Regions from separate parts of the Rothia sp. HMSC036D11 genome, predicted to be linked through region 1. Evidence: riboswitches for the same ligand, from Rfam matches in the RefSeq annotation. Region 1 holds a riboswitch; the other holds the start of a gene.
What was found. A riboswitch is a leader RNA that binds a small molecule or an ion and turns the genes downstream of it on or off. The one in region 1 is predicted to bind thiamine pyrophosphate.

Region 1 (15,330 bases):
TGGGCCCCAGATAGTCATCTAGGTACCCGCCCAGCACTGCGCCTACGGCGGCAACACCGTTGGCGGCAACACCAAAAATAATGACATCCGAGGTGCTGAACCCGAAGGACCCAGCCGCCAACACGCCGCCGAAGGTGAAGATACCGGCTAAACCATCGCGGAAGATAGCGCTGGCACACAGGAAATAAAGGGTTTGCGGTGCCGTGGTGCGCAGCCGCATAATGGTGCGCCACAGCTCCTTGTAGGCTGCAAAAAGACCGCCTTGGCGTGCCGGAGAAAGCCTGGCTAAGCCGCGTTCTAAGAACCTGAGTTCGCCTGTGGGAAGGACCTCCGGGAGCACCCGTTCGCGGCGGCGCATCCGAATTAGCAAAGGCGTGCAGAAGATCAGGCACCATAGGGCAGAAAACAGCGCCACTGCGCGAATATTGAAGGCGTTATCGGTGCTCAGGTGCAGCCCGTTAGGCTCAAGTACGAAGCCCCACAACACGATAATTAGGGCCACTAGGCCGCCCACATACCCCGCCGACCAACCGATCCCAGAGATTTTACCGATATTATTCGGGGTTGAAATGCGTGGAAGTATAGCGTTGTAATTCACGACCGCAAATTCGCTGAATACGCTCGCCGCAGATACGAGAATCACGCCCAGCCACAGATGCGCTTCATCGGGAAATACGAAAAAACACAGTCCAGAGAACGCCACCAGAGAAAGCGTATTAACACCTAACCAGAAAATACCTTTGCCGGATTTATCGGCGCGCTGGCCCGAAACCGGAGCGAAAAAGGCAATACAGAACCCGGCAACGGTCAATCCCAGTGACAGTGCCGCCGATGCATCCTCGGTTGAGCCGAAGTAAGAGCTGGTGAGATAGACCGTAAAAATAAAGGTCATCATGATGGTGTCGAAGCTCGACGAGCCGACATCCCACAGCACCCAAGAGGCAACCGAACGACGGCTGGTACTGTGGTCGGGAATGCGTCTAGTCATAACGGATGTGTTCACTTTCGTGTAAGACGCAGCTAGGCGCCCTCAATCTGGTGCTGGTCTTGTAGCTTACCCCGGCGGCACTGCCGTAGGCATCGCCTCCCAGCGTGCCGAGCGCCTTATTCTCTTCTGAACGGGCAGACTATTCAGCACATCGGAAAGGATGCGCACACCGCTGCAGTGTGAAGACTGCTGGGGCGGCGCATCCACCCAAATTACACCGTGAAATTATGAGAAGAAACGGCGCTGTGCGCGGGCAATACCGACGCTTACCAGAGCACCCACCACGGAGGTGATGACGGTCCACACAATAACATTGCGCAGAGTGTCTTCGGACTCGGGACCGATGGTAGGAGGTTCGTTACCGGTCACACGCTTCCATGCTGCGCCAAGACCTTTGCTTGTCAGGGCGGCGGCGGCCATATTGGCACCGGTGATAGCAATCTTTGCTACGGGGTTCATATCTTCTCCTCAAAAATCAGAAGTGACTATCCCTAGCCTATCGGCTTTGCGGCTCAGATGCAGAGAACATGACCTGTTTTAACGCGCGTATACACGAAAAATCGGGGTAAAAACTCTAGAACGTGAGAAAAAGCACAGTATTGCGGGTCTGAAAGGCGTATACCAGCGGCAAATCAAGGAATCATATTACCGACCTGCCACACGTTCTTGTCATAAACCGATTCAAAAACTCAACGAACTCACAGAAAACGACTCATACAGCATAGAATGTAAACGTTTATAAGCTTCGAACTCTCGAAGCAACACGACAGGGGAGCGCCGCAGACGGGCGCTGAGAGTGCAACGCAGACCCTCGAACCTGATCCGGTTAGTACCGGCGTAGGGAGTCGAAATATGTTTTCTCAACACCCCACCCGCAACGGGTGTGGATGTTCCCCTTCCAATCATGGGAGGAAAATATGTCTCAAAAATCTCGCCTCAGCTGGCGGGTCAATGAAATCGTCATCGTCTCTGTGGTCGCCGCCGCCTGCGCGGTAATCTTCTGGATCTGGGATATTGCCGTAGACCCCGCCACTAAAACGCTCTTCGCGGTGGTTCCCGAATACCGACCCATCGTCGCCGGTATGTGGCTGCTCGCCGGTGTGCTCGGCGGGTACCTTATCCGCAAGCCCGGCGCTGCGCTCTACTGCGAAATCGTCGCCGCCGTCATCTCCGTATTCCTCACCGGAGGCGCCTGGAGCCAATCAATCCTCATCGCCGGATTCTTCCAGGGAATTGGCGCTGAAATCGCTTTCGCCGTGTTCGGGTACCGCGTCTGGAACCTCAGCACAGCAGCCTTCGCGGGCGCACTGAGCGGGCTCTTCATGGGCGTCAACGAAATCATCATCTACTACCCAGACATGGAAATCTTCAAAGCCGTCATCTACGTGGTATGCGCGGTCGTCTCAGGAATTGTGCTCGCCGGGGTACTCTCCTGGGGACTCACGAAAGCGCTCGCTAAAACCGGGGTACTCGCCTCGCTAGCCTCCGGCGTGCAGGCACGTACCGCACGCGGATAACGGGCAGGCGGCGTATGTCACAGCCTATCTCAACGCTCAAACCCTCAAACACGGAACATCCTGAACCATCCGCAACCCAGGATGCAACCATGACCGAACCCCACAGTACCGCCCCCGATGCGCCCGCCCGCGGTGCCGCAATCGACCTTCACAACTTCGGTTGGCACCACCCCGGGCGCGAAAAACCCGCGTTCTCGAACGTGAACCTGCGCATCGAACCCGGGCAGAAAGTACTGCTGCTGGGGCCCTCCGGCGCAGGAAAATCAACGCTCCTGCACGCTATCGCCGGGGTGCTGCACGATCACGACGGGCAGAGCCAAAGCGGTAGCGCGCGCATCGACGGCGTAGACCCCGAAGACGCTCGCGGACTCATCGGGCTCATGCAGCAAGACCCAGAATCATCGGTCGTGCTCGCCCGCGTGGGCGATGACGTAGCCTTCGGCCCCGAAAATCTTGCGGTCGCACGCGAAGAAATCTGGGCGCGCGTTGATGATGCGCTCGCCGCCGTCGGGCTCGACTACCTGCCGCATGAGCATCCCACGAATGCGCTTTCGGGTGGGCAGAAACAACGCCTGGGGCTCGCCGGAATCCTGGCGATGCACCCGCGCGCCATTCTGCTTGACGAACCCACCGCGAACCTCGACCCCGAGGGCGTTCAGCAGGTGCGCGATGCCGTGGTGCAGGCGGTCACGGCAACCGGTGCCACCCTGATCGTCGTCGAACACCGGGTGGGCGTGTGGGCGCAGCATATGGACCGCGTTATCGTGCTCGGTGCCGATGGAGGCATCACCCACGACGGCGCGCCCGAAACTGTGCTCGCCCAAGCCCGCGAAACCCTCATCGCCAACGGCGTGTGGGTGCCCGGGTATATTCCCGAACCCGCCGCCGCTGCGGTACCGAGCGGGCGAATACTCCTAAGCGCCGAAAACCTTGCGATTACGCGGGAATTCCCGAGCAAGAAACAGTTACGGGCACGCCGGCGACAGCTCAAAACCATGCCGGAACCCGCATCCGTACCCCTGGATATTCCTACCCTGCGCGGGGGCATTAACCTGAGCATTCGAGAAGGCGAGCACCTGAGCATTCTCGGCCCCAACGGCGCCGGAAAATCAACCCTCGCACTCACTCTCGCCGGGCTTCTCTACGCCCCCAACGGAACCCTGCACGCCCACGAAGCACTGCGCGAGTTCGACCAAAACCCAACGGCAGAAAGCTCCCTCACCCGCGAGAAAACAGCCGCCAGCTGGGATATTCCCTCCTGGACTCCCGCCCAGCTGCTCGGGCGCATCGGCTACGTTTTCCAAGAGCCCGAATACCAATTCGTGCGCGGCAGTGTGCGCGAAGAACTCGAACTCGGGCCGCGCCGCCTCGCCGCCCTGCGCCGCGAAAAAATTGATGAGGATGCGCTCGCCGCCGCCACCGCATCCCTCGCCGAACGCTTGCGTTTAGACGGACTCTTAGATGCCAACCCGTTCACGCTTTCGGGCGGGCAAAAACGCCGGCTGTCGGTTGCATCTGCTTTGGCGACGGCGCCGCGCGTGCTGATTCTTGACGAACCGACCTTTGGGCAGGATGCGAGCACCTGGGGCGAACTGGTGCGCCTGATTCGCGGGCTTCTTGCTGAGGGGGTTGCGGTGATCTCGGTGACCCACGATCTCGAATTTACGGCGGCTTTGGGCGGGCGGAGCATCACGCTCGAAAGTCTGCCGCATGAGCCCGCAGACCGGGGCCTTCAGGAAGGGAAGTAGCGTATGAATACCGATTTTTTCGGGCCGAGTGCCGAGCGCAACAGCTGGTTTGGCGGGCTTAACGCGGGCGTCAAATTAGTGGTTGCGGGCGTGCTGGTTCTTGCGGCAATCCTCATTCAAGACCCGGTAACCGCGGCTATCATCTTTGGGCTGGAGCTGCTGGGGTTTATTGCGGTCGGGTTTCGACCTGTGAACCTGCTGGCGCGCAGCTGGCCTATCCTGATCGCGGTGCTGACCACCGGCTGGAGTGTGGCGATCCTTGTTAATAAAACCGGTGCCGTACTGCTCGATTTTGGGCTGAACACCATCACGGAAGGGTCACTCGCGGCGGCGTTTTCGATGATGATTCGTTCCCTGGCGATGATTCTGCCGACCTTCGCATTTGTGCTCTCAACAGACCCAACCGACCTGGGCGATTCGCTTGCCCAAACTTTCCGCCTGCCCGCCCGTTTTGTACTTGCCGCTTTGGCGGCGTTACGCCTTGTCGGCATCCTATTTGGGGAGTGGAATACGCTGGGGCAGGCGCGGCGTGCACGCGGGCTGGGTGCGGGTCAGGGCCCGCTCGGGCGCATCAAAACCGGTGCAGGGCAGGCCTTCGCGCTCATGGTACAGGCAATTCGCCGTGGTTCGCGCCTTGCGGTCACGATGGAGGCGCGTGGTTTCGGCACCGGCAAACGCTCCTGGGCACGCGTGCCCGCCTATTCCCGGCGTGATGCGTATGTTGCGGTTGCCGCCGCCGTGATCGTGGCGTGCGCCTACGGGGTTTCGTTGGGGCTGGGAACTCTGCGCTTCTTGTGGCAGTAGCCGCATCGAAGTTGCCGCTATATTTTTCAACCCCGAAAATACCGGGTTAAAGGCGCGGCGCAAGTATCAGCCTTGCGCCGCTAACCCTGTACTTTAGCCCTGTGCCAGGTATTCCAAGAACCGGTGCGTGAGCTGCGCATCGTGCGCTAACGCCGTACCGTTCAGGTGTGTGACGGGGGCGAGCAGACGCACCGAGGAGGCGAGCCACACCCCATCTGACTCGAAAAGATCCTGCGGGTACAGCGGACCGTATCCCAGTTCCCAGCCGTCGCGCCGTGCCGCCTCAAAAATAGCGCCCTGCGTGGTACCGGGCAGGATTCCGTGGTTCGGTTCGGGGGTGTACAGCGTCTTTACACCGTTTTCGATACGCGCCATCAGCACCGACGAGGTTGCCCCCTCCAGAATGCGGCGGTTGTCGGTCATAAAAATCGCGTCGTCCGCGCCCCGGCTGTGCACATACCGTAAAACCGCCATATTGACCGCATATGAGAGGGTTTTCGCGCCCGCCAGCAGCCAGGGGTATGCGGTGTTGTCGGCGGGGTCGTGCCCGCGCGGCAGCAGCATGGCCTTCACGCCGTTCTGCCGCTGGTTCACGGTAGTTTCGGGCACAGGGGATGCGATGAGCAGGGTGTATGGTCCGGCGGGCATTCCCACAGAGGCATGCGGCAGCCCGCGCGAGATAATGATTTTGACGATATGCTCCTCGCCGAGTTCCGTGTGGGCGCCGGGCACGGCCTGGTCGAGGAGGTTCGCCAGCGCATCCCGAAGCTGGTGTAGATCAGGTTCGGGCAGGTCGAGCATACGCGCCGAAGATTCGAGTCGGGCGAGGTGCATATCAAGTTTTCGCACCCGCCGATCAACGGCGAGCATGGTCTCAAAAACGCCGTCGCCACGGGTAAATCCTTGGTCTTCCACGCCGATAAGCGGTTGGGTGGGGTCTACGGAAACGCCTTGCGGGTTCTCTGAATTTAGGAGCATTACGGAACTAGTCATGTTTCCAGTGTAGTGGCTCACGTGCCCTCACAGCAGTGCACGCCGAGCGGGCCCAGCTCCCAGGTGGCGTTTTCGGCGATAAAGTATATGTCTGCCTCGGCGATGTCCTCGAAGGTTTCGGGGTTGTCGTTGTACCCTTCGATGTCGAGCCCGATTTTGCCGTCCCGTTCGAGAGTATGAACTCCGCTGCATATGCTGATGAACGGGCCTTGCACCCGGTAGTCCGAAATATTTGTCAGGGTTACGGTGACGTGCCGCCAGACGTCGTCGTTAGCGGCTTTCTCCCAGCCGCCGTCTACATGGTTCCAGTCCACCGCGCAGAATCGCAGACGAACAGCTGTTCCATTTGCATAGGTTACGGTGATCGAATCCAGCCAGCAGTCGTAGAAGTGGTTGAACCGTTCGATGATCTCTGCACTTGTGAGGTTTTCGTCGGGGCTCACGGTCAGCCTCCTTAAAATCTTAGGATTTATCAGAATACCAGCAGCTAGGGCGATTACGAGGAGAAGCGGGTTTCTGCTCGAAAATGATGATATTTCTTCATCTTTTCGGCAAAAACCCGCTTCTTGGGTATCAACGTCTTAACATGCTCGATGCGAAGCGTTAGCGCCCACCTTCGCCACCGTCTGCCGCATAGTCGGCATCCTTACGCGGGGTTGTGAAGAGCACCAGCGCGGTCATCAGTGCGAAGCCCAGAATTGAGAACGCCATCGGCATATAGGAACCCTCACCGCCCAGTGAAACCAAGGGCGCGGCAAGTCCGCCCAGAAGCGCCTGAATCGTGCCCATCACGGCGGATGCGCTGCCCGCCATATGGCGCGCCTCGTTCAGCGCCAGCGCCGAGGAGTTACCAAAAATCAGACCCACCGAGCAGGTGAGGCAGAACAGCAGAATCAGGGTGGGCCACAGTGAAATACCCAGCGCGAATGAGATAGTCAGCAGACTTGAGACCGTCAGAAGAGAAATCACGCCGATATTGACGATCACACGCTGACCGATACGACCAACCAGCGCGGTTGCCAGCGAGCTCATTGCCACAATGCCGAGGGAATTCACCCCGAAGGCGAGAGTAAACTGCCCGGCGTTGAGACCCAGAATATTCTGGAGAACGAAGGTGGATCCCGAAATATACGAGAACATTGCGCCGAAGGCAAAGCACATGGTGAGGGAAAAGCCCATGTAACGGCGGATTTTGAACACTTTCGGAATTTCGGAGTAGACACTCAGTGCGGTGCCTTTGTACCGTTTTTCAGCGGGAAGAGTCTCGCGCAGAAGGAAAATCACGGCGAGCATGAGCAGCGCGGTCACTACGGTGAGCACATGGAAAATATTGCGCCACGTGCCCCACGACAGTACCCACCCGCCGAAGAGCGGCGCCAGCACGGGGGCAAACCCGTTAATCATCATCATGACGCCCATGAGCTTGGCGGTTGCCAGCCCCTTGGTGGTGTCTGCAACGATCGAGCGGGCGAGTACTGCGCCGATAGCACCGCTGAAGCCCATGAGGAAACGCGCCGCAATGAAGACCTCAATGCTGGGCGAGAATCCGCACAGTGCGGTCGCAATAAAGCAGACTACGGCACCGATCAGAAGCGGTTTGCGGCGGCCGGTTTTATCGGAGAGCGGGCCGATCATAAGCTGCCCGAGTGCCATGCCTATCATGAAGGCGCTGAGGGTCATAGATGCGGCGGCATCGGTGGTGTTGAGCTCGCGGGCAACCGTAGGCAGCGAAGCCAGGTACATGTCGATACCCAGCGGAGCGATAGCGGTCAGCGCGGCAAGGGTGACGATAACGGGGGCAGGAATACCGAAGGAAACTTTAACATGATCAGGGTGCTCATAACCCTGCTGAGAAGTAGTCTGTGACGAAGACACGGGTAGAGTGCTTTCTAGGTTTATAAACGCGTAACGGCGCCGAATACACCCGGCTGGAAACGCAACTTTTCTAGTCTAGCGGATGCGCGCATCCGGCGTAAGTGGCGTGTGCGCTAAACTTTTTTGCCGCCGCCGGGCACATAAAAAAGCCTTGTTCGTAAAGCGGGATTTATAACTCTTCATTCACGAACAAGGTTCTTTGTATCAGGGGAGGGTAAGCACGGGCACAGCAAACAGCAGGGCAGAGGGCTACGCCGTGCGGTAGATGAGGTCCGCCTGCGTATACGTGGCGGAATATGTGGCGAAGAGGGCTTCTTCCTGCGCCGCCCAGCGTTCCCAGTGCGGGCGGTACATCTCGCCGTCGCGGTCTATCGCCCGCCTGTACCGCAGTTCGTCGGGTGCCTTCACCACGATGCGAACATCGCAGGTACCGGCGACCGCCCCCACACCCTCACAAATGATGACGGTCTCCTGGGCGGGGTCAATCGTGCGTTCGGGGCCGGGCGCATCCGCGTGCCAGTCCCATTCTCGGTAGCTGGCGGGTTTGCCTTTGCGCAGGTTCCGCGAGATTTTCTGCCACGTTTTCGTGCCTTCTTCCAGCCCGTCCCAGCCGGGGTAGATGGAGTCGAGGTTGAGCACGCGCACACCGATTCCTTCGGCAGATAAGGACTGCTCTAGGAGCTCGGAGAGCCTTGTTTTGCCGCTTCCGCTGCGCCCGTCGATACCGATGAGCATCGGTAATGCGGCGTCGCTGAAAGTGGAGTTATCGAGCGGCATTCCGTAGTCGTCTGTGGGCGGCAGGGTGAGTTCGCGGTATGTTTTCAGGCAGAATTCCAAGATTCCTTCAACGTCGTTGGTTTCGTAGCCGTTGCCGAAACCTGTGCTCCACACACCCATGAGCTAGTTTTCCTGCGAGGTTGCGCTCAGCTCGGCGATCAGCGCCCGCGCCGCGGTGTCTATAAGCTCGGTCGTGTACTCGAAGTCGCGCATCTGCCCGTACCAGGGGTCGTAGATGCCCAGCTCGTCCAGGTTTTTGCCCGCCATCGCGGGGTCGAAGGAGCGCATCATACGGATTTTGGCTTTGTCATCCTCGGTGCGTGCAAGCTGTTTCAGGTGCAGGTAGTGCGGGGTGTCCATCGCCAGAATCAGGTCGTAGCGGTCGAAGTCTTCGGCAACGAATCTGGATGCGCGGTGCCTGCTGGGGTCGATACCACGCGCGGTGAGTATGCGCCCGGCGCGGGTGTCGATGGGGTTGCCGATTTCGTAGTCCGTGATAGCGGAGGACGCGACCTCAACCTCAAGCCCCGCCTGGCGCGCGTGCTCACGAATCAGGTACTCGCTCACGGGGGAGCGGCAAATATTTCCGGTGCAGACAGTCATGATGCGGTACATGGTTTTAAGTGTATGCCAGCGGCACAGGAAAGGCAGCGGTATTAGGGTTGCCTGCTGAAGCGTCGTTTCTATTCAGAAGAGTTTTTTGCATTCAGAAGAGCTTATCGCTTCTGAATGCAAAAAACTCTTCTAGATAGGCAGGCAAGTTTTGGCTGTTACACCTCAAAGCGGGTTTTAGCCTCGTGCAAGTACGCCTCCCACAGAGCATAGAGTCTGTCGATGTTCTCTTGGCGAGTGTATGTTGAAGGGTCATAGTCGGTCGGGGGCATGTATCGCACGAATGGGGTCACGTCCTCGGGGTAGCCAAAATCGGCGTGAAGAATTTCTACCTCGCCCAGCGGGTCGTCAAAGTTCTTGCGGTGCTCATACACATGTTTGAGTAGCAGGTACAGCCAGAGCGCGTGGCGGGGGTCGGGGCTTCCGGGTTCAGGGTCGGTGAGTTCAGGGGAGTCTTCGTGCCGCGCGAGTTCGGCAAGAATCCCATCAATCCGGTAGGTGTGGTCGGGTTTGCACTGGTAGAGCTCGTATTCTAGGTCGCTGGAGTCTTCCTTCAGCCGGTCGGAGGCATACCGCAGAATATCCGCGCGGCTGATGTATCCCTGCGCGAGCCCCCAACGTAGCCCCTGCCAGGTGAGGGCACTCTTCCTGATGCCCTCATAGCCTATGTAATACGTACTCAGCATCTAGTAGTTGCTTCCCATCTTTGTGGCCCCACGAATAACGTAGCATTGGGCGTATTACCCAACCCGAGAGGGTGGGCCATACGCCCAAAAGTGCATTATTGGTCTAAATTATCCTGACTATTCTGTTGGGTTGTCCTAAGTACATTTTCAAGCATCTCCTGAATACCATCACGCTTGAGTTGGGGAGCAAACTTCACCTGAATATCTTCGTTACCCTTGATGGAATCAAAGAACTTTTGAGCAGCTTCAATACGCCGCTTTTCCGTTAGCCGCAGGTCACCCTCAGAGCTGTAGTCTTTAGTTTCGATGACAAAGTTTAGCGAAAGCTTTCCGTCTTTAGTTTTGAGAACATACATGAAGTCAGGGCTACTAGTACCACCAAAATAAATAGGCACCCTGATAGAACGTCGTGGTATCTTCCCGTAGACCACGATCTCATCCATGACAGAGTCACGAATATTCTCCTGCTCCTTAGGCGAATCGTAAATAAAAGCGTCATAGAGGAACTTGTTGGGAACCTCAGCGTTCTGGTCACGGTATATGCCGACGTTACCTTGAACAATATGTTTGAGGGGTTTACCATCCACATCAGTGAGAGCAGTCTTTCCTACAGGGCCATCAATACGAGTATAAGAGAACCTATTGATAAAATTCTCCTGCATCCAGAGATTAAACTGTGCAACAAACTCGCTCAGAGTGCCTTTATTAAAGAAGAGATCAGATAGTTCCTTCTTTGCGTTATATCGTACGAGTGCTGCATGAATTCGACTGATAGGAAGGTACGTTTGTTGATGCACCTGTTTGAGCCACTCGCTGTAGGGCAGGGTATCGTGAATATCAAAAATGTCTTTAGTTGAAGACGTGACAGTGACTTCCCTGTTTCCATCAGTATTGAGCCTGTCTTGGGTAATACGTCCCTGCTGGCGACGATAAATATCTTTACCTAAGATGTCGTCAAGACACTCATCAATTTCTTCTGTTGTGAGATTATCTAATTGTAGGTAGTACTTGGCATTGACAGTCTCCCAAAGCTCTTTCAGGTCATAATAACGATCTTTGCGGATACCTACCTTGGAATTTTCGTTTTCAGTCAGGACTTTATCAGAGTTAACCCTTCCTTTGCTGAATTCTGGGAATATTTTATAGAACTCGATTTCTTTACCTTCGATTATATTGAATTTATAATTTATGAGACCGCTGTCTCGTAGTTTATCCGCTAATTCTTCTTCTGTTATTCCCATATTTTTTGCAATCTCAGGGATACGTTCTACGATAGGTGCTTCTGGTTTATTCGCATCATTATTAATTTCAGAAATTAGCGAATTGGCGAAAGATTTTTCTGTGTAATCGACTAGGTACGTGAGATAGAACTGCTCATCGGAAAGACGGGTGCCATTAACATCGACCGGCAGACGTAGACCGCGACCTACTTCCTGGAGCTTAGAGATCTCGGATCCCGAGGAACGTAGTTTAACGATCTGGAAAACGTTTGGATTATCCCATCCTTCACGCAGAGTCCACTTAGAGAAAATAAAACGCATGGTGTTGGGAGTTCCATCCGAGTTGGTGAATGATAACAAGGATTGTTTATCGCGAAGAATTTTATCTACTTCATTTTTAATATCTTCGTCACGTGAAGAATTATCGTCTGAGAAATATCCGCCATTAGTGGCTTGTAGATTCGTTAGTGAAGCTTGTAAGTACTCTACATATTGCCGCCTTACCGTTGAACCAGAAGATTTTTGTTTGTGACGCTCAATTTCTTGTTTGAGTTTGTCCTTGAGTAACTCTTCAAACCGTAGACGTAGATGTCCTGGTCCATCTTCGCCACGATAGGAGGTAATGGAATCAATAAAGAATAGAGTGAGGGTCTTAACTTTGGTGATTCGTTGAAAATTCTCCCATTCGGCTTCAAAATGATTATCTATCGCGCGCTTCATCATCAACCCCTGGTAGGTGTCTGAGTAAACCCGTGCAGTGATAATATCTCGTGCAGCTAGAATCTGCCCGTTAGACAGAGTAACGCCTGACTTAATGGTAGTATTTTCGGTTTTGCCTATACCTTCTACCGTGATTCCAGAAAAATCTCCGCTGGCTTCTGCGAGAGAATCACCAACGTGCAAGGTTAGGGTTTTCTTGGTATCAATGTTCTCGAAGTTAGCGGTTTTTGGCTTAGATTTGGAAATTTTTGTTAAACGTAAGCGTGTGGATTTTTGATCCGTATCCTCTGGATATTGAATAGCAACGCCCTTAACCAGTTGATTGTTAAAAGCCTCAACAGCCCCAAGGTTAAAAATAAGATTGTTATAATCTATGGTTTTAAATTTTGCTTTAGGATCTTTCTCAGGAAAAGTTGCCCCGAAGCGAAAGATCGCTTGGGGCTGTAGTTCATTTACGATTGTCTGATAAGCTTTATTTTCCCGGCGGAACCGGTGCGGTTCATCAATAATAACAATAGGCCGGGTCTCACGTAGTGCCTCGTAGGGGTTGCTAGACATCCCCAAGACGGTCTGATCGTATATTGCACCCATTGTCACCTTGGATTGCAACATTTTATCGGTCATTAAGAGTGCGGAAATACGTCCTTCTATAAGGCGTGATGCCTGTACAAAGTTAGCGATTGAATTGGGAAACATTTTGCGCCCTTTGGAGCGCTTTTGGGATTCCAATACATCTAGTTGAAGATTGATACGACCTCCGTAAACATCATTAAAATATTGGCGGGCGTAATCTGATGTTATGAAAGATTGCGTACCCTCCCTGATGGGAGTTGAAGGTACCAAGATAATGAATTTGGTGAAACCATAGAGCCGGTTTAATTCGTACATAAACTGGGTATAGACCAGGGTTTTACCGGTACCTGTTTCCATTTTGATATCAATACCCAATATGTGAGTGTCGTCAGTGGCCCTTTGCCTCCAGGAAGAGGGGATTGCCTCTATGCCATCAACGGCACCATTTTGTAATTCACGAATGTTATGAATTATTTGCGGGTCGGAGACGTCGAAAGCAGGGTTTGCTTCTAAGATGGATCCGACCTCCATCCCCACGTCATGAAAGACGTGTGTTAATGCCGTGAGCGCATGTTGCTGGTGGTCGAGAGTTTGAAGTCTGATCTGCATAATTTTTAGAACCTCTCAAACATAGTCACGGATTTGCCTGATTTGAGGTCTGAAAGATTATTCTTCAAATCGTGCATGACAGAAAAATCTACGGAGTAACCAAAAACAACTACGCGGGAGATATTGAGGTTACCATTTTCAATCATGGTGACCAACGACTTAACATCGTCGTTTGTTAGACCTGGCTCGATAATATAGGCAGAATCCCCGCAAACATCGAGAGAATATCCGGACAGTTCTACCTGGCGCGTGTCGGCTGTTAATCCGTAACCGTCTTGGACTAGCCAGGTAGTCAGGATCGTATCGTGTCCAGGTGTCCCTTGCTGATCTAAGTTGTCGAACTTTGAGACATAATCACCAGAGAAGAGGGCGTCAGCCTGGTCTGGGTCGAATTTCTCAAGGTCGTTTAAAACTTGACCGGAGGGCTCTTCAAGTCGGAATAGGCGGAACCCATAGTCAATGTCTGCGTTGGTCTCAGATTTGATTTTCTCAGCGGCGCGTTTGATGCGTTCGCGCCCAATTTCATCAATAGTACGATACCCTGCCTTATAGGCAGGTTTTGAAGAATCAATTTCTTCAGGAATTTGCACTATAATATATTTACGATTTCCAGTATCTTCAGAGTTGAGTTTTAAAACTGCCTCCGCAGTCGTTCCAGATCCAGAGAAAAAATCTAATATGAGTGAATCAGGGGTACTTCCTATTTCAATACAGCGCTCTATCAAAGCAAGAGGCTTTGGGTGATCAAAAACAGAGGAGCCAAATAAGGAACGAACTTCTCGCGTTCCATCTTCTGTCCTCATGTTGCTCTCTGTCCATACTGATTTAACCTTGGTTGTTGATCGACGGTTTTTCTCGTATATATTCCAGCCGCCATCCCGTTTTTGTCGCGCTACAACCTGAGATTCTAACGCTGAGCCAGGCACTATATTTTTAGTTACTTTTTCCTGTCCCCAGCGCCAACAGCTATCAACGCCTACGCTATTTTGTGGAAATACCTTGATCGAAAAGGATGTTTTGGGTGAACTACTTATCTCGCAATAACCATCTTTAGTCATCGAGTTTGGGTTTATATATATAGGATAATAAAGGTTGGGGCGATTAGCCCTGTTGAACTTAGGATTCCTATTTCTTAATTCTCGTAATTCAAATCCACCTTTATTGTCTTGCAATGGGAAGGAAATATTTTTCTGAATCTCGCCGATGGTTACATTATCATGTTTCCCATAAACCAGTATAGACTCATGTGATATAGCAATATCTTTATAATCTCGACCGCCAGGGTTTGCTATAGTAATAACACTTGCCTGGAAATTTTGTTCTCCTAGTATTTCATCGCACGTAGATTTTAAATTTATGTATTCATTGTCATCAATACTAATAAAAATAACACCATCGTCACTAAGTAATTCTTTTGCCAGCTGTAGACGAGGGTACATGAAGGTTAGCCATGCAGAATGGGAGGATTTTCCTTGTAGGTCATAGACTCGCTGTGCCTCGTCTTCAGAAATGCCGATCTTGTTGACGAGTTGGGAAGGGGTGAAGCCGAAATCGTCGTTGTAAACAAAGCCGTCCGATCCCGTGTTGTAGGGTGGGTCAATATAGATGCATTTCACCTTGCCTGCGTAGGATCCTAATAGATGTTTGAGCGCGTCAAGGTTATCGCCCACAATGTAGAGGTTTTCGGAGTTCCTATTCTTGGGCTCAGCGTTATGCTTGAGATCGGGGACAATAACTGTTTCGGTTTCTGTGGAAGTTAGATATTTCGCGTAGGATTTTCCAAGAAACTTGAGCTCGTAGCCTTCTTTGGTAAGGTTTACGTCGTTACTTTGTAGGGTGTCCTGAAGACGATCGAGCTTAAAATTTCCGTTTTTATCGAAATACCCAGGTAGCGCGGCTCGTAGCTTCTTGAGCTCAAAATCGTGTGGCTTGACCGACTCGTTCCGTTCGCGAATATTCTTGATCATATTTCAGTACCCTCTATGTCTTGAGATTTTCCCGATGTTCTCGGGCTGAAAACCTCAAAATTCCTCCGCTGCATGGGTGAATTAGAGTAATACACCCCGTGTTCGTCTAATGGTACCGGATGTAAGGGCTTGTATAAAACGGCGTTTGAAGCAGGGGGCATTGTCATCCATGAATGGGTGGATTGACCAGGTTTTGCCCCCTCAGTCTCAAGCCTTATCTGTATAGGCTGCAAAAAGTTGA
Region 2 (15,330 bases), on a different contig from region 1:
TCCGAAAGGTAACGTAACAGCACGCCCTCACCACGTTCTAACGCATAGTACTGCACAAAGTCGTTGAAGCCCATAGCGCGCTCGTACATATCACGCACCACAGATTTTGGATGCGGCTCAAAACGTGCCACCCAGGGTGCCGACTGCTGATACGTAGTGTATGCCTGCTCGATTAACTCAGTGAGAGGCTGAGGGTAGGTTACCTGATCGAGCTCATACATACGCTCGTTATACTCCACGCCGTCTGCCTTCAGCTGCGCTGAAAGCTCGTTCTTAACCTTACGCTCCTGTGCATATAGCACCAGGTGAGGCGGTTCCAAAGTTGCCTCAATCAGCGAAAGAACATCTAAAGCATAGTTGGGAGAATCAGGATCCAAAAGTTCAATGGCTGCCACCGCGAATGCAGAAAGCGGCTGATTTAAAGCAAAGTTATCCTGTAAATCTTCGGTAAGCCGCAGGTATGAGCCATGCTCATCCGGGGTATCTGTGCGCTCAATAACCCCGCCGGTCAGTAGTTCCTTATAGATACTGACGGCTTTACGCAAAAGCTCCCGGCGACGCTGTGGAGGCTCATGATTCGCCTGAAGAATGCGATAGGCTGCGACCACCGGGTTCTGAGGGCGCTGCATCAGGTTCAAAAGCATTGAGTGGGTAATATCGAACGAAGAAGTCAGCGGCTCAGGCTCTGCCGCGACCAGCTGATCGAAGGTCTTCTCTGACCAACCCACAAAACCTTCCGGCGCTTTCTTGCGTTTAGACGACAGTGACTGATTAATCTTCTTTGTATCGTCACCGAACTTCGCCTGTGCTTTGGCCAATAGGCGCGCATTTTCTATATCGTGTTCGGGCGCCTGCACCACTACGGTACCGGCGGTATCAAAACCAGCTCGACCGGCCCGTCCCGCGATTTGGTGAAATTCACGTGCGCGCAGGCGGCGATTCTTCGACCCATCAAACTTCGACAAGGCCGTAATAAGTACAGTGCGAATAGGCACGTTAATGCCTACGCCCAAGGTATCGGTACCGCAAATCACCTTTAACAACCCGGCCTGCGCAAGCCTCTCCACGAGGCGACGATATTTAGGGAGCATTCCCGCATGGTGAATACCAATACCGGCCCGCACCAGTTTATTCAGCGCCTTGCCGAAACCCGGACCAAACCTGAACTTCGCAATAAGCTGCGCGATCCGCTCTTTCTCTTCCTTTGAAGCAATAGCTAGCGGCAGCAGCGCGTTTGCCTGTTCCAGGGCGGCCTTCTGCGAAAAATGAACAATGTAGACGGGGGCTTGCTTAGTCTGCACAAGCTCCTGGGCCGTTTCCTGAATGGGGTCGGTTGAGTAGTAGAAATGAAGCGGAATCGGGCGGTCGCTACTGGCAACCAGCACACTTTCGCGGCCGGTGAGCGCTGTCATCTCTTCCTGGAAGCGCGTGGTGTCGCCCAGGGTCGCGCTCATGAGCAAGAATTGCGCCTGCGGAAGCTCCAAAAGCGGCAGCTGCCATGCCCAGCCGCGTTGCGGATCGGAGTAGAAATGGAACTCATCCATAATAACCTGGCAGACATCCGCAGACTTACCCTCGCGCAGAGTAATATTCGCCAGGATCTCGGCGGTACAACAGATAATGGGGGCATCCGCGTTAATAGCCGAATCCCCGGTAATCATACCGACATTTTCGGCACCAAAAATCTCGATAAGATCAAAGAACTTCTCGGAAACAAGCGCTTTGATGGGTGCGGTGTAGTAAGAACGCTGCCCAGTCGCCAAACCGGTAAAATGCGCCGCCACCGCCACTGTAGATTTACCAGAACCGGTGGGGGTAGCCAGCACCACGTTATGCCCCGCCGCAATTTCCAAGACAGCTTCATCTTGAGCCGGGTAAAGCGTCATGCCTCGGCTAGAGATCCACCCGGTGAACGCCTCATAGATTTCATCCGGGGTGAGCGGATTGCCGGTATAGTCGCGCCGGTTGTAACCGCCGGGATTCTCCGCGAGTTTGGGGGAAAGGTATTCAAGAATGCTCATGGTGCTTCAATTTTACCGAGCCTAGAGGCAGAGAGTTAGCAGAATCCGTCAAAATCAGCGATGCGCACAATATTGGTTGACTATTGCGTTGCGCAAGACATACACGCCGCAGGAAACTTAGGTTATGGTCAATTTTTACGCTAGCAGAAACCCCTCTGACTGTTAGACTTGCGTATAGCGAAGTGCGGTTAGTTTCCCTTCTGATAAGGAGTACGCAATATAGCATGAGAATATCCTTAAAGGACACACAAATAGCGGGATACTGGGCGACCGCAAGGAAAAATACTCTTGATGATTGTGTGTCAGAACTTCACCATTTTATGACCTCGCTTGAGTCACTGTACCCGGGCGGACACTGGCGTATCATGCGCGAAGCTCCTCAGCGGTTAGGGGCCAATGTTGAAAATTCTACTCCCGGACTGACTGATCTGCTACTGGGCCAGCTAGAGGGCGCGAAAACTCCAGATGCAGACGCCTCATTTGGGTACTACTTTAACCTTGAATATCTGGGGCCGCTCCCAATAATTGTCCAAGGATGCGTGGGAATACAAACCGACAATAAGAATTTTAAAAACTTTGTCCTGATCAAATTTTGGCGAGACCCCGAAGTGCCAGAATCTTCACAGGGAGAACCCACTCTTGAATCCGGTCACCAACTGCTAGAAACAATTATTCGTTGTTGGTCACCGCACTTAGCCACATGGACAACAACCACTTGGTTACGTGCTGTACCGAAAAGAGAAGCGTATACACCATCTCTAGGATGGAAAACCTATTTCAGCGAACCAGCAGTATGCGAACTAATCAGCGACTTAGGAAAACCCCTGTATCAGGGAATACTTCTTGAAACCTCATCGGATATTCACGATGTCACCCCGGAGAAAATTGTGGCGCTTGCGCAAGAACTATCGAACCGTGGAGTCGAGAGTGTACTCTACCGCGGCACATGAACGTATAGAATCAGCGTCTTGAGTCTTCGCGCCAAAAATTACTGCGTGACATCCCATGTTGTGTATGTTTCATCTAGATTGTCTACAAAACTATCGTAGCTAGTTTTCTGTAGGCCCTCGTGAAAATAAGCGGTACAGCAGAAAACTATAAAATCTGCAATGCAACATGTCACATATATAAGGTAAATGTGTTAGCCTCAATATTTAATGAAATAGAGGGTATAAGCGAGGCACATATGGCGAACGTGGATGAGCAGCATCACCAAAGAAGTACAGAAGAAGCTCCCACTAGTACAAAGACGACACAGCACCAGCAGAAAAATCCTACACAGTCCTCACAAACTCCCAAGGTAGGTATTTCTGACGATGACCTGAAAAATCGGGTATCTTTACGTGTGAGTGCCCCCGGTTATACATATCCCTGGTACCGTTGGGTTATCCCCATGCTTGGCGAAACTACTGCGGGTATAGGCGCTATCGGCATTCCCGTTGTCGTGGGCACTTTTATCAACCACCAAATCGCAGGACACACGGCTGATGCCTGGCTGCTGTTTTGGGTCGTTGTCGTCTCCATCGGGTTTATCGCGCTCAACGAATACTTTGGGTGGGGCGCATCCATGAAATTTGGTGCCGAGCTAGACCGCGACTGGCGCACCTATATTAACGCCCTGCTCAACCGCGCAGCGCATAAGAACAATGCGGGTGAGATGGTTACCGTTATGAGCAAAGACGTGCGCCGTATCAGCGCAGTATTCTTCTCAATCCCTCTCTTCACCAACGCTATGATTATCGCAACTTTAGGCGCTATACAGTTGTGGCTCATTAGTCCGCTCACTGCGGCGGTGACTCTTACCGGAACAGCCTTAGTGATATGGGTTCTGGCGAAATACTCCACCTTCATGGAAAGTAAAGTGGGCGTCTACCGCGCGAAAGATGGTGAAAATTCTTCGCGTGCCTCAGATATAGCAACGGGACTACGCACCATCACGGGACTGGGCGCTGAACAGCAAATGCGCGAGCGCTATCACCAGGGAGCAGATGATGTTTTCGATGCTCTCATGGAATATGAGAAAACTCATCGCTGGATGTTCCTTATCCGCGTATTCCTCAGCGGAACAGTCACCCTGCTTGGTATTGGTTTCGCGCTGACGGGACACGTTGAGAACGGACGCTGGGTACCTGATGTTCCAGCTGCTTCCCTAGTAACGGTTGCTTCTATTATTGCCATGATGGGTGGGCCCGTCTGGATTTCACAAAACTTTCTCACCGAATGGCGTTACGCCAAGGTGGGGCTGGCTAAAATTGCTCGGCTTGAAGGATACGCCGGGGTACGTCAAGGTGTGCTCAAAGAACCGCGAACAGATACCGAACTTGAAGTATATGTGAGCCATGAGAAAGAACACGATATGCCGGTTGTCGATATCCCGCAGGTTCCCGCAAAGGCACGCAACGCGCGCATCGTATACATCAATCCTCGGCATTGGCAGCTGACTGCTCAAGAGTATGCAGAATCGCTTGTCGAACATGTGCGTGCGCTCGCTGCCGAAAAACTGCCGGATAAACAGCGAATCCTACTAAGTGAGCCTAACCCTATGATTTTCGCCGGAACTTTGCGGAATCACCTACGTCTGGGCACCGTACCGCCCGAAGATACTGTAGCTGCGCAAGCGAAAGATGAAGCTCTCCTTCAGATAACCGACTCTAGCGAAATTGCTTACCGTTTGGGTGGGCGAAATCCAGATAAATATTTTGAAGCGCTGATCACTAGCGAAGGGGCTAACCTTTCGGGCGGACAACGCCAACGTTTAGCTCTTGCGCGTGCGCTCGCCCAGGACACCCAAATACTCATTTTGACTGAGCCCCTTAACTCTGTGGATGAGCCAAGCCAGAAATATATTTACGACAGACTTGAGGAATGCGTGGGCACACCTACCGCGCCAGAGCTCTATCCTGGGCTGCTTGCGAGTTTTGAGACTATTTACGTTATTTCGACAACTGCAGAAGTATCTCGGCGTATTGCGCGAGATAACAATATCGAAACCCAGAGGGTAAATCATGTCTAAGTTACCAACCGAACCGCCCCGCGTGGTTGTGCAGAAAATGGGTTCCTACATTGTGCGTTATAGAGGGCGTGCGTTCTTCACTTTTATTGTTTATGTGTTGAGCAGCGTCATGGGTGCGGTAGTGCCTCTGCAGATTGGTGCAACTGTTGACGACGTTGTGGCTGGTAAGTATGCGCAATTTCCGTGGAAACCTATATTGATCATTCTTGCCGCTACTGTTGCTCAAGCCATCGTGATGCTTTTGGCTATGTACAGCGCCGCCCGTCTTGGCGCCCTCGTAACACGCCAAGCAAGTATAGATACCATTGATGCAACTCTAGATCTTGATGCGCGAACCGTCGAGGAATCCGGCAGTGGCGACCTGCTCACGCGAGTGACTGATGACCTGTCTTCAGCATCGAACGCCGTCAGCTTTGACCTGCTCGAAATTCTTTTTGTGATTCTGTATTTCGTAGTTTCTATGGTTTCACTTGCCACACTCAGCGTACCTCTGAGCGTTATCTTCCTGCCTATGATTATCGGCTTGGGCGTGCTGATGGGATATTTTCTGCCGCGTCTTGCCCGTGAAAATCAGAGCGTGCAGGAGATTACGAGCGAGCTTAATAGCGTGCTGACCGAGAATGTTCGGGGCGCATCCACCATTCGTGAACTTGGGGTGCATGATGCCCGCAACGAAACATTCGAGGCTGATAACGATCGGCGTTATCGGGCTACACTCAAGATGGTGCGTATACGCCAAAATTATTACACGTTTGATGCTCTGAATGCGTGGTTCCCTACCGTTATCTGCTTGCTCTGGGGGTCCTTCTGCGTCATGCAAGGGTGGGCAAGCTGGGGTGCCTTGGCGACTGCATCCATTATGGTTTTCAGCCTGAGAACTATGGCGGATATTTTGGGGCATCACGTGGGCAATATACGCATAATGCTGGTTAATATGGGGCGCGTGTTCGGGATTATTAATCTGGCGCAAGCGCAGCGTGCTCGGCGCAAAGATATTCGTAGAGCACAACATCATGAAACTTTAGGGAATACCGCACATGTAATCGAGTGCTCCCATGTTTCGTACGGTTATTCTTCAGATGCGCTTGTACTGACTGATATTAATCTAAAGATTGCGCCTGGGGAGTGCTTAGCGTTAGTTGGGCGTTCTGGCTCTGGAAAAACCACGCTTGCAAGGCTCATTGGCGGTTCCTTGAGCGCGCTTGACGGTACAATCCGTGTGCTGGGAAAACCAGTTGGCAATGGGGAATTTCCAACCGACAAGTACGAAGATGGTAGGCCGCGACTACTGGTTTGTACCCAAGAAGCACATATTTTCTTTGGTACCGTTATTGATAATTTCACTGCTGTAGTACCAGAAGCCACCGAGAAACAGATCGGTGACGCTCTGGATGCTGTTAGCGCTCGTTGGTGGCGTGAGCTTCCCCAAGGGTTGAAGACGCGCATCGGTACGGGAGAGCACGAACTCACCCGTGACCAGATTCAGCAGCTTGCTTTAGCGCGCATCGTCGCGGCAAACCCTCACGCGGTGATTCTTGATGAATCGACCACCCAGCTTGAGCTTGTGGACGCGACCGAATCATTACAGGCCGTGCTCGCGAATCGTGCTGTGTTGATTATTTCGCACGATGCGCGTATTGCATCCCTGGCAGACCGCGCCGTTTTGCTTCAGGAAGGCATGATTACCGCTGAGGGCACGCCCGCTGAGATTTTCGCTCTGACCTAGAAGATGATAGTCAAGAACCGTACACTCTCTGTCCTTCTTGTAGATGGGCACAACGGCACGATAGAGAAGAAAAGTGTACGACGCTCGGGCAGGTTATAGAGTTTGTTCGGATTTATTTTTTCTTATGGAGCCGCCATTCGGTATCGCCTGCTCCCGAGTCATCGCGATGCCAATGCTGCCCTGTCACTGGGTCAGGCTGCGTTAACTTTGGATTCGGGTTATTACGATCGGGCTCATCCGGATGTGCTGGGCATCCTCGAGCACCAGGGTCTTCGTGGCAGGTTTTACCTACAGAATGCACCTCGGTATCCCACACGCGTACTAGAGTGGGATCACTGCGAACCGTAAGCGAGCCAACAATATTCCAGTCTCCACCTTTGAGACGGTACCGACCCTGATAGGTGACAGTAACGTAAGCATGATAGTTGCCGGATTCTTTGAAAGCATAGCTGGTATCGGTGGGTTTAAAGTTACGTTTGCTCTTGTCCCAGACAGCGCCTTGCGCGGTTCCTGAATCCCGTGTTGTGTACACAGGATCGCCGGCACCGTACTCATAGGTATAGGCAACGGGAACAGCTTCTATCGTGACTTCTTCATCGAGGATAGTAGTATCACGTGCTGCGGTTTTAACACCGGTCACATAGAAGTTTGTGTTGATACCAGTATTGACGTGGGGCTCATGCCCGTCGAAATGTAGTGCGGGTTTTGTGGTGGTAAGTTCGGCAAGCTGCTCACGAACCTGGTGCTCTATCTTTTGGGTGCGAGCTTGGGCGTTATCGGCAGTAGGTTCGTTTTCAGGTGTGTTTTGGTCTGCAGGATCGTTGGGAACGCACGTTATACCGCCGTTTCCTGACTGAACGACACCGTATTGTTTATAGTTGTCTGAATCGTCAATGGGGAGGGGAACACGGGCTACTTTACCGGGTTTCCCTTGGTAGAGACAGGGCGCATCTTTAGAAGCATTGCCATTGTAGACATCGAAGGTATTTCCTACACTACTTACGGTTGCGGGAGCGTTAGAGCCTGTATCAGGTGTAACTATGGGTGCTTCTTGGCTCTGATATCTGTTAAATTCAGATTGCTCATATTCATTAGGTCCTTGCTGGTCAGGTTTATTGGATGAAGAAGACCGCCCAATGACTGTTATTTTTCCTCCTTTAGCATCGCCAGAATAATCAGTAGCGAAGGCAGACATAGATAGTGTTGGACAGAGAAAGAGCAACGTTGTGACACAGAAGATGTATTTCTTATTTGACATTGACATCAAGTTTCTCTGTACCAGCAAATGACCAATGGCCATTACTTGTCTGGAATACAACACCAAACTCAAGAACATTGTCGTTTTCTTGAGAAGCAGGGAATGAGAACGTTTTGTACTGCTCGTTATCTAAGATAACGTAATCATTCGAAATTATTCTGCCAACAATGAGGTACACATGATCGCTGGGAGAACGTAAAGTTGAGGGATCGGCGACAATCTTGCGAGTGCCTCCTACGACCCAGCCTCCCTTATCGTACAGACGCTGCATATGGTTACAGAATTTTTCAACTTCTTTGTACCCTGCGGCAGTGTAATCTGCGTAAGTCTGTACATCTCCGGTTTGGGTAGCGTAGTTTCCTAAAGCATTCCAATAATCGATGAAGTGCATAAGCGCCTCCGGTGTCTCAATCCCAATATCTTCGGGCTTTTTGGGCTTGGGGACGTTCTGCGCGGGTCCTTTTTCGTCTGCGGGACGGTACTCACCTTTGGGCGCTTCAGAGCCACCAGAATAACCCTTAGTGAAGGTCGGATGCGCCTGGGCCTCAGGTGAGGCAGATTCGGTACCATGTGGGCTGGAGCTACCGTCTGTGGTGTTGGATGTTTCGGCACGAGCAGGTGCCGTATCATGTGTTTGCTCTCCGCAAGCGGTCAGGAACTCAGTAACGCAGATCCCCGATGCGAAGGCTATCAAGGCACGACGGTTGAGGATTCTTTGAGGTGCACTGTTGTGCCTAAGGGCAGGAATGCTCATCAGTGAACTTTCGTGGTTGGGTGAATATACAGCAGGCCGCAGGGGAGTGCGACCCTTTTCAACAGTACTGTTACATGTCAAGAATAAGAAATATTACTTTATAAGAGTTTGAAAATTACCAAAACTTAGAGATATGTGCACGGCAATGACACATAAAGTCCGTGAACCTATTGAGCCCAACGGTATATGCTACAGTGAAAACGCGATATGGGGTGCTCCATTTTGTAATGGATACACAGCACGGCGCTGTTGTCTGGAGCTGAGATATACCCATTGAACCTGCTCTAGTTAGAACTAGCGAAGGGATATCGAACTGTGGCAGAGCAGCCTTAACCTTCTTTCTGAAACACCCGATTCATCATTATCTAGATAGCGTGGTGCGTTTGCAGCGATACCACGCCCATCCCAAGGAGACTTATAGCTATGACGCTATTAAACACATCTACGCCTCGTGTGCTTTCCATTGCCGGAACCGATCCTACAGGCGGTGCTGGAATCCAAGCTGATCTCAAGTCTATTGCCGCAAGCGGTGGTTACGGTATGTGCGCCACAACCGCGCTTGTCGCACAGAATACACAAGGGGTTCGCAGCATTTTTGCTCCACCTACTGAGTTTTTACAAGAACAGCTTGCGGCAGTTTTCGACGATGTGACTGTGGATGCCGTTAAAATTGGTATGCTCGGCGATGTTGAAACTATCACTACCGTCAAAACCTGGCTTGCAGAACATCCGGTACCAGTGGTGGTACTTGATCCGGTGATGGTTGCCTCCAGCGGCGATCGCCTGATTAGTCAAGACGCCGAGCAGGCACTGCGCGAATTGGTGGCGCAGGCAGATGTTATCACTCCGAATATCGCCGAACTCGCGGTGCTCTGTGAGAGCAACCCTGCCCAGACTTTGAAGGAGGCGCACAACCAGGCGGCTCAGCTTGCGAGGAGCACTGGCACGATCGTGATTGTTAAGGGCGGTCACCTGACGGGGGAGGACGCCGGAAATTCGGCTGTTTTCCCTGATGGAACTCATACACATGTAGCTGTCACTCGCGTCCAAACGAAGAATACCCACGGTACCGGGTGCTCGCTCTCATCCAGTCTTGCTACGCGCCTTGGACTTGCTCTTGTGAATGGCAATAATGAGCTGAGTGTACGAGTACTCACGAACGCGCTGGCATGGAGCACCCGGTGGCTCAACGAAGCTATTATCGCTGGTGAGGAACTGCACGTGGGCAGCGGGCAGGGTCACGGACCGGTTGATCATCAGGCACGTGCTCGCCGTTTGGAGCATGCAGCCGATACGAAGCCGTGGGAGCACTTATACGCTGATAAAAATCTTACGGGCGAGAGCCCCAAGAATTTGGTGAAACCTGCGCAGCGGAAATCCCCAGAGTCGAAGGTAGTCCCGGCGGGTCCGTGGACTGCCGCCCTGTGGCAAGCTACCGGTGATATTTGGCGTGACATTCTCGATTTGCCCTTTATTCGTGGGCTGGGCGACGGTACGCTTGACGAGGATTTATTCGGCTTCTATTTAGACCAAGATGCGCAGTACCTTGCCCAGTATTCTCGTGCCTTAGCTACTCTTTCGGCACGTGCCACCTCATCACAAGGTCAGGTGCATTGGGCTGCGGGTGCCCAGACGGCAATTGTTGAGGAATCGCTTTTGCACCATGAATGGTTGGCGGCGCATTCCCCTATTCCTGTGGAGCAGGGTGGTATTCGGCGTGGCGCACCTTCAGCAGTGACAATGGGGTACACGAACTTTTTACGTGCTACTGCTGCTGGCGAGGATTATGTTGTGGGCGCAGCTGCGGCGCTTCCATGCTACTGGCTGTACCTTGAGATCGGTTACCGGCTCTTGGAGAAAACCCACGAGGAACATCCGTATAATGCTTGGATTTCGGTGTATGGCGGCGAAGATTTTGCTGCGGATGTGCGCCGCTGCGTGGCGGTTGTTGAGGAGGCATTTGAGCAGGCTTCCCCCAGTCAGCGTGTTGCCGCCGCGCAGGCATATATGAGTGCATGCCTATATGAACGTGACTTCTTCGACCAGGCTCATAGAGCGTTGCGGTAAAACATCCCACTGGCCAGCCCGCATACGACAACGTAAAAAGGCTCTTTATCCAAATCAAGCGGCTTGATTTGGATAAAGAGCCTTTTTAGCAGGTAGGTAGAAGGGACTATGCCCCCAGAGCCTCCAGACGCTCAATCAGGCGCTTGCCGTGATCCTCACCGATGGCGCGAGCAACAGCGGGGTTATCGGGGTCGCCAGTGGTGCCGTAGCTGTACAGTGGCTCCTCAAGAGGCATACCGGTGAACGCTGCGGTGTTCTCAAACTCGGTCAACGTGGCGGATACGTCGCGTGGCAGCATAGTGCGGTAGACATCTTCAATGGCGCCAGCGGTTGCAGAGATCAGAAGCTTCTTACCCTGCAAAGCGGTGCCGTTTTCTCCATACGCGAAGCCGTACTCGAAAACGTCGTCAATCCACTGCTTCAGCAGAGAAGAAATTGAATACCACATCACCGGGAACTGCAGAACGATGACGTCTGCTTCCACAAGTGCCTTCTGCTCAGCAGGTACGTCAAACTTACCGTTTACACGCAGCTTGTCGAGCTCACGAATCTTGACGTTATCGCCGAACCGTGCCCGCACGGCATCAAGAATAGCCTTGTTAGCGTTAGAAGTCGTAAGGTCAGGGTGCCCCGAAATAATCAGGATATTAGACATAGTCATCCAATCTATTAAACATCAGAATCATGAGCTTGTGAGTGCTGATTCAAGTATAAGCTCAAGTTTGCCACCTTCGTATATTAGCACGCTATTCCCTATGTCTGCCTGTGAACATTATGCCGAATCTAATACATACTGCTAACAAGCTTTTAGTTTTCCAGAAGGTGTACGATGCACAACATTACCCATAAAATGCATGACAAATACCTAATGCGATGGCGCCGAAAAAGAAAATAGCAACCCCAATATACTAAGCCCGCAAGGATTCTAACCTGGCGATGAGCTTGGTGCCATGATTCTCACCAATAGTCCGTACCGCTGCGGCATTCCCCGGATCGCTTGATGTGCCGTAGCTGAAAATAGGTTCTTCTAACTCCATACCCGTGAAAGCGGCAGTATTCCCAAAGTCGGCGTATGTAGTTGTGAGCTCATACGGCAAGGCATCCCGGTACATATTCTCGGGAGCCCCCGCAGTCGCAGAAATCAAGAGCTTCTTACCGCGCAGCGCCGTGCCTTGCGAACCGTATGCGAAGCCGTACTCGAAGACGTCGTCAATCCACTGTTTCAATAATCCCGGCACCGAATACCAGTACACAGGGAACTGAAGCACCACGATATCTGCTTCCGCGAGTGCCTTCTGCTCGGCTGGAACATCGAATTTACCATTCACGTACAGTTTGTCGAGTTCACGCATGTTTATCGCATCGCCAAAATGGTTTTTTACGGCATCAAGAACCGTCTTATTTGCGGTGGAATCTGGCAGGTTCGGGTGACCTGAAATAACAAGAATCTTTGACATGATAAATCCAATCTGTGTGCGATAAACAGGAAAGTTAGGAATCTAATATATCGAGCCTCAAGTAGAGCTGCTAGGTTCCTTGCTTATTTTCACGATTTCTACGCCCTGAGGTGAATAGGTTAAAGAAATATCCGGAACAAGCTATATTCCCCGAGTCTGTGGGAAAGAACTGTTCCGGATAATTCTGTGATATTTATCGAAGGCTGCTGTTACTTTTCCTCGTGAGAAGCACCCTTCAAAGCCCCCATAAGCGGTCCCACAATATCCAGCGGAAGCGGGAAAACAACCGTCGAATTCTGATCAGCGCCCAACTCCAAGAGAGTCTGCAAATACCGCAACTGTAACGAAGCCGGTGAATCACTGAGAATGTCAGAAGCCTCCTTAAGTTGAGATGAAGCCTCAAGCTCACCACGTGCCGAAATGATCTTGGCGCGGCGTTCACGCTCAGCCTCAGCCTCACGAGCCATTGCGCGCTGCATGGCCTCAGGAATCTCAATATCCTTGATCTCAACCAGCTCAACTTTAATACCCCACGGGCGGGTGCGTGAATCAATAATGCTTTGCAAATCCGCATTCAAATCATCACGATGCGCCAGCAAAGTATCAAGATCCACACGCCCCAACAGCGAACGTAGCGTAGTCTGAGCGATCTGAGAAGTAGCGATCGGGTAGTTTTCGACCTCAAGTACGGCGTCTTTTGCACTAATCACACGGAAAAGTACTACCGCGTTCACGCGCGCAGGAACGTTATCTTTTGTGATAACTTCCTGCGGGGGAATGGTCAGCGTAATCACACGCATGTCCACGCGCTGCAGCGAATCGATGAGCGGAACCACCAGGTTAATACCAGGTTTCAGCTCGGAACGCAGATGACCGAAGCGGAAAGAAATACCGCGCTGATATTCAGGGATGACCCGAAGGGTACGAATGATCAGAAAAGCAACGATTACAAGAATCGGAATAACAATCGAAAGAACGGTAAGAGAATCCATCATGTCCTCTAAAAAATATGTTGGTAACGGTCAGTAGGAATGACCTGTGTAGATGCGGTGCTGAGAAAAAATCTAGATGCGGTGACAATACGCACCCCGATCTCTAAGGTTACCAATTCATCAACGACGGTACCTTAGAAACCGGGGCGCGCATCCTCACACTAACGAGAGACTTCTTCGAGATTCTGCTCCTGAATAACCTCTGCGGTAGTTTTATGCAGACGCGGGGTAGAAGTCCCCTCGCCGCTCCACGCCGGCCGATCAGGATCAATCTGCGAAGAACGCACAGGCAAAGTTGCAGCAGAGATTATCTGCTTACGAGCATCGTCGGTGCGGCGCTTACGCTCATTGCCAATACCGCCCCACTTAGCGGCAAACCTATCCATCTTAACCGCCACCGATTCATCCGCAGTAGACCCAGGAATATGTTTAGGGTCTGCCACAAAGTTCTCAGGTGACTTAATGAGCTTGATAGCCAAGGGATAGGTGAGTGACAAACAAGCCACAATAACGGCGGCTTCCACCAGCAGCTCCAAGGGAGCATGCCAGGCCAGAGCCGTAGCACCCACAATAATAGGACCGAAAAGCGCAACCGTCACGGCAAGACCGCGATGGAACTTACCCGACTCCGAGTAAGGCCACTCATCAACCTCACGCGTAAGTTCACGCCCATTAGACGAGACGGTGCAAGTGTCCTTAATAGGGCAGGTATTGCACACGCTCGGCTTGGCACGGTAGCGCATCACACGATTATCCGTATCAAACGCTACCGGCCACAGCCACTGATCCTCGGGGCAGAGCCACGCATCGTTACTCTCGTGGTAGGTGAACCCGAAAGTCCGGGATGCCACGAAACGTTGGCTTGTACGCTTAGCAAGAATATCGAAGCCCCACCCGACGGCGACTAGCCCCAGCGCATAAACGCTGGATAGCCACACCATCAGGGATACTCCGGCAATTTGCTCAGGCATGATAGTCAGCCTCGACGATCGCTACGGTACGGACTTGTCTGTTCGGGAAGCTCGTCGGCAGCCTTAGCACCCGCAAACTCGGCGATGCGCTCGTCATCCACCAACTCGTATAGCGGCGGCTCGGGGAGCTCCAGAACGGTTTCCTTGTTCTTCTGTGAGAAGTACGAAGTTATACCCAACCATGCGAGTTTGAGCAGCGGCATGATACCAGCCAAGAAGATCACGTCGCCCGGTAAGCGTAGCCAGTCCATAATCACAGTTGAACCATCGTGAATAAACGCGAAGGAACGGGCCTCGTAGTAGCCTTCACCCACGGACTTATACAACTGAGCGACACCCAGCGGCAGAAGTGAAATGAAGACCATCCAGATCAAGCCGATGTTCAAGGCCCAGAATGAGAACTTCAGCCCCTTCTCAGGCCATTTATTCTCAGGAATCAGGTAACGCAACGCAAACACCGCGAAGGCCAGTGCCAACATACCGTACACACCCATCATAGAGCCGTGCGCGTGGTTTGCGGTGAGCGCAGTGCCGATTTCGTAGTACGAAACAACCGGCAGGTTGATCAGGAAGCCGAAGACACCTGCACCCAAGAAGTTCCAGAAGCCTACAGCAATAAGGAACATCACAGCCCAACGATGCGGGAACGGCTTGGTGCGGTTGGAGTACTGGCGAGCCCCCAACTGCATGAAGCCCCACGCCTCAACAGTCAGGAAGGTCAACGGAATAACCTCTGCTGCCGAGAAGAACGCACCGAATGCCATCTGTTCCGAAGGAGTACCAGCGAAGTAGGTGTGGTGCATAGTACCAACCACACCACCGGCGGAGTAGAGTACTGCATCCATCATGATAATGGAGATAGCGATGCGCTCGCGCACCACACCCAAGAGTACGAAGACGTAGGCGACCATCACAGTGGTGAAGAGTTCGAGGAAGTCTTCAACCCACAGGTGTACCACCCAGAAGCGCCAGAACTCGGCGACTGAGAAATGGGTGCGCTGACCAGCGAGCATACCTACGGCGTAGAACATCGGAATTGCCAGACCTGAGAAGAGGAACAACCAAGGCATG

Region 2: linked by a shared signal. The riboswitch ahead of HMPREF2958_RS09410 (bifunctional hydroxymethylpyrimidine kinase/phosphomethylpyrimidine kinase) and the one ahead of HMPREF2958_RS00685 (ECF transporter S component) in region 1 are both predicted to bind thiamine pyrophosphate.

What each region holds. Positions count from the first base shown of each region.
Region 1 is NZ_KV815272.1:153,944-169,273, reverse strand. Features, by position in the region: gene HMPREF2958_RS00695 (MFS transporter) at 1-988, opposite strand, end outside; gene HMPREF2958_RS00690 (DUF4235 domain-containing protein) at 1,214-1,447, opposite strand; TPP riboswitch at 1,747-1,849, shown strand; gene HMPREF2958_RS00685 (ECF transporter S component) at 1,906-2,505, shown strand; gene HMPREF2958_RS00680 (ABC transporter ATP-binding protein) at 2,595-4,253, shown strand; gene HMPREF2958_RS00675 (energy-coupling factor transporter transmembrane component T family protein) at 4,257-5,057, shown strand; gene HMPREF2958_RS00670 (aminotransferase class IV) at 5,151-6,050, opposite strand; gene HMPREF2958_RS00665 (regucalcin) at 6,068-6,493, opposite strand; gene HMPREF2958_RS00660 (multidrug effflux MFS transporter) at 6,654-7,925, opposite strand; gene HMPREF2958_RS00655 (nucleoside/nucleotide kinase family protein) at 8,175-8,822, opposite strand; gene HMPREF2958_RS00650 (low molecular weight protein-tyrosine-phosphatase) at 8,826-9,305, opposite strand; gene HMPREF2958_RS00645 (DUF2247 family protein) at 9,473-10,000, opposite strand; gene HMPREF2958_RS00640 (type III restriction-modification system endonuclease) at 10,096-13,122, opposite strand; gene HMPREF2958_RS00635 (site-specific DNA-methyltransferase) at 13,128-15,089, opposite strand.
Region 2 is NZ_KV815315.1:286,064-301,393, reverse strand. Features, by position in the region: gene HMPREF2958_RS09440 (DEAD/DEAH box helicase) at 1-2,021, opposite strand, end outside; gene HMPREF2958_RS09435 (hypothetical protein) at 2,321-2,971, shown strand; gene HMPREF2958_RS09430 (ABC transporter transmembrane domain-containing protein) at 3,208-5,034, shown strand; gene HMPREF2958_RS09425 (ABC transporter ATP-binding protein) at 5,027-6,760, shown strand; gene HMPREF2958_RS09420 (hypothetical protein) at 6,873-7,955, opposite strand; gene HMPREF2958_RS09415 (DUF6318 family protein) at 8,008-8,772, opposite strand; TPP riboswitch at 8,971-9,095, shown strand; gene HMPREF2958_RS09410 (bifunctional hydroxymethylpyrimidine kinase/phosphomethylpyrimidine kinase) at 9,196-10,839, shown strand; gene HMPREF2958_RS09405 (NAD(P)H-dependent oxidoreductase) at 10,946-11,500, opposite strand; gene HMPREF2958_RS09400 (NAD(P)H-dependent oxidoreductase) at 11,748-12,296, opposite strand; gene HMPREF2958_RS09395 (slipin family protein) at 12,506-13,288, opposite strand; gene HMPREF2958_RS09390 (transposase) at 13,450-14,259, opposite strand; gene HMPREF2958_RS09385 (nitric-oxide reductase large subunit) at 14,265-15,330, opposite strand, start outside.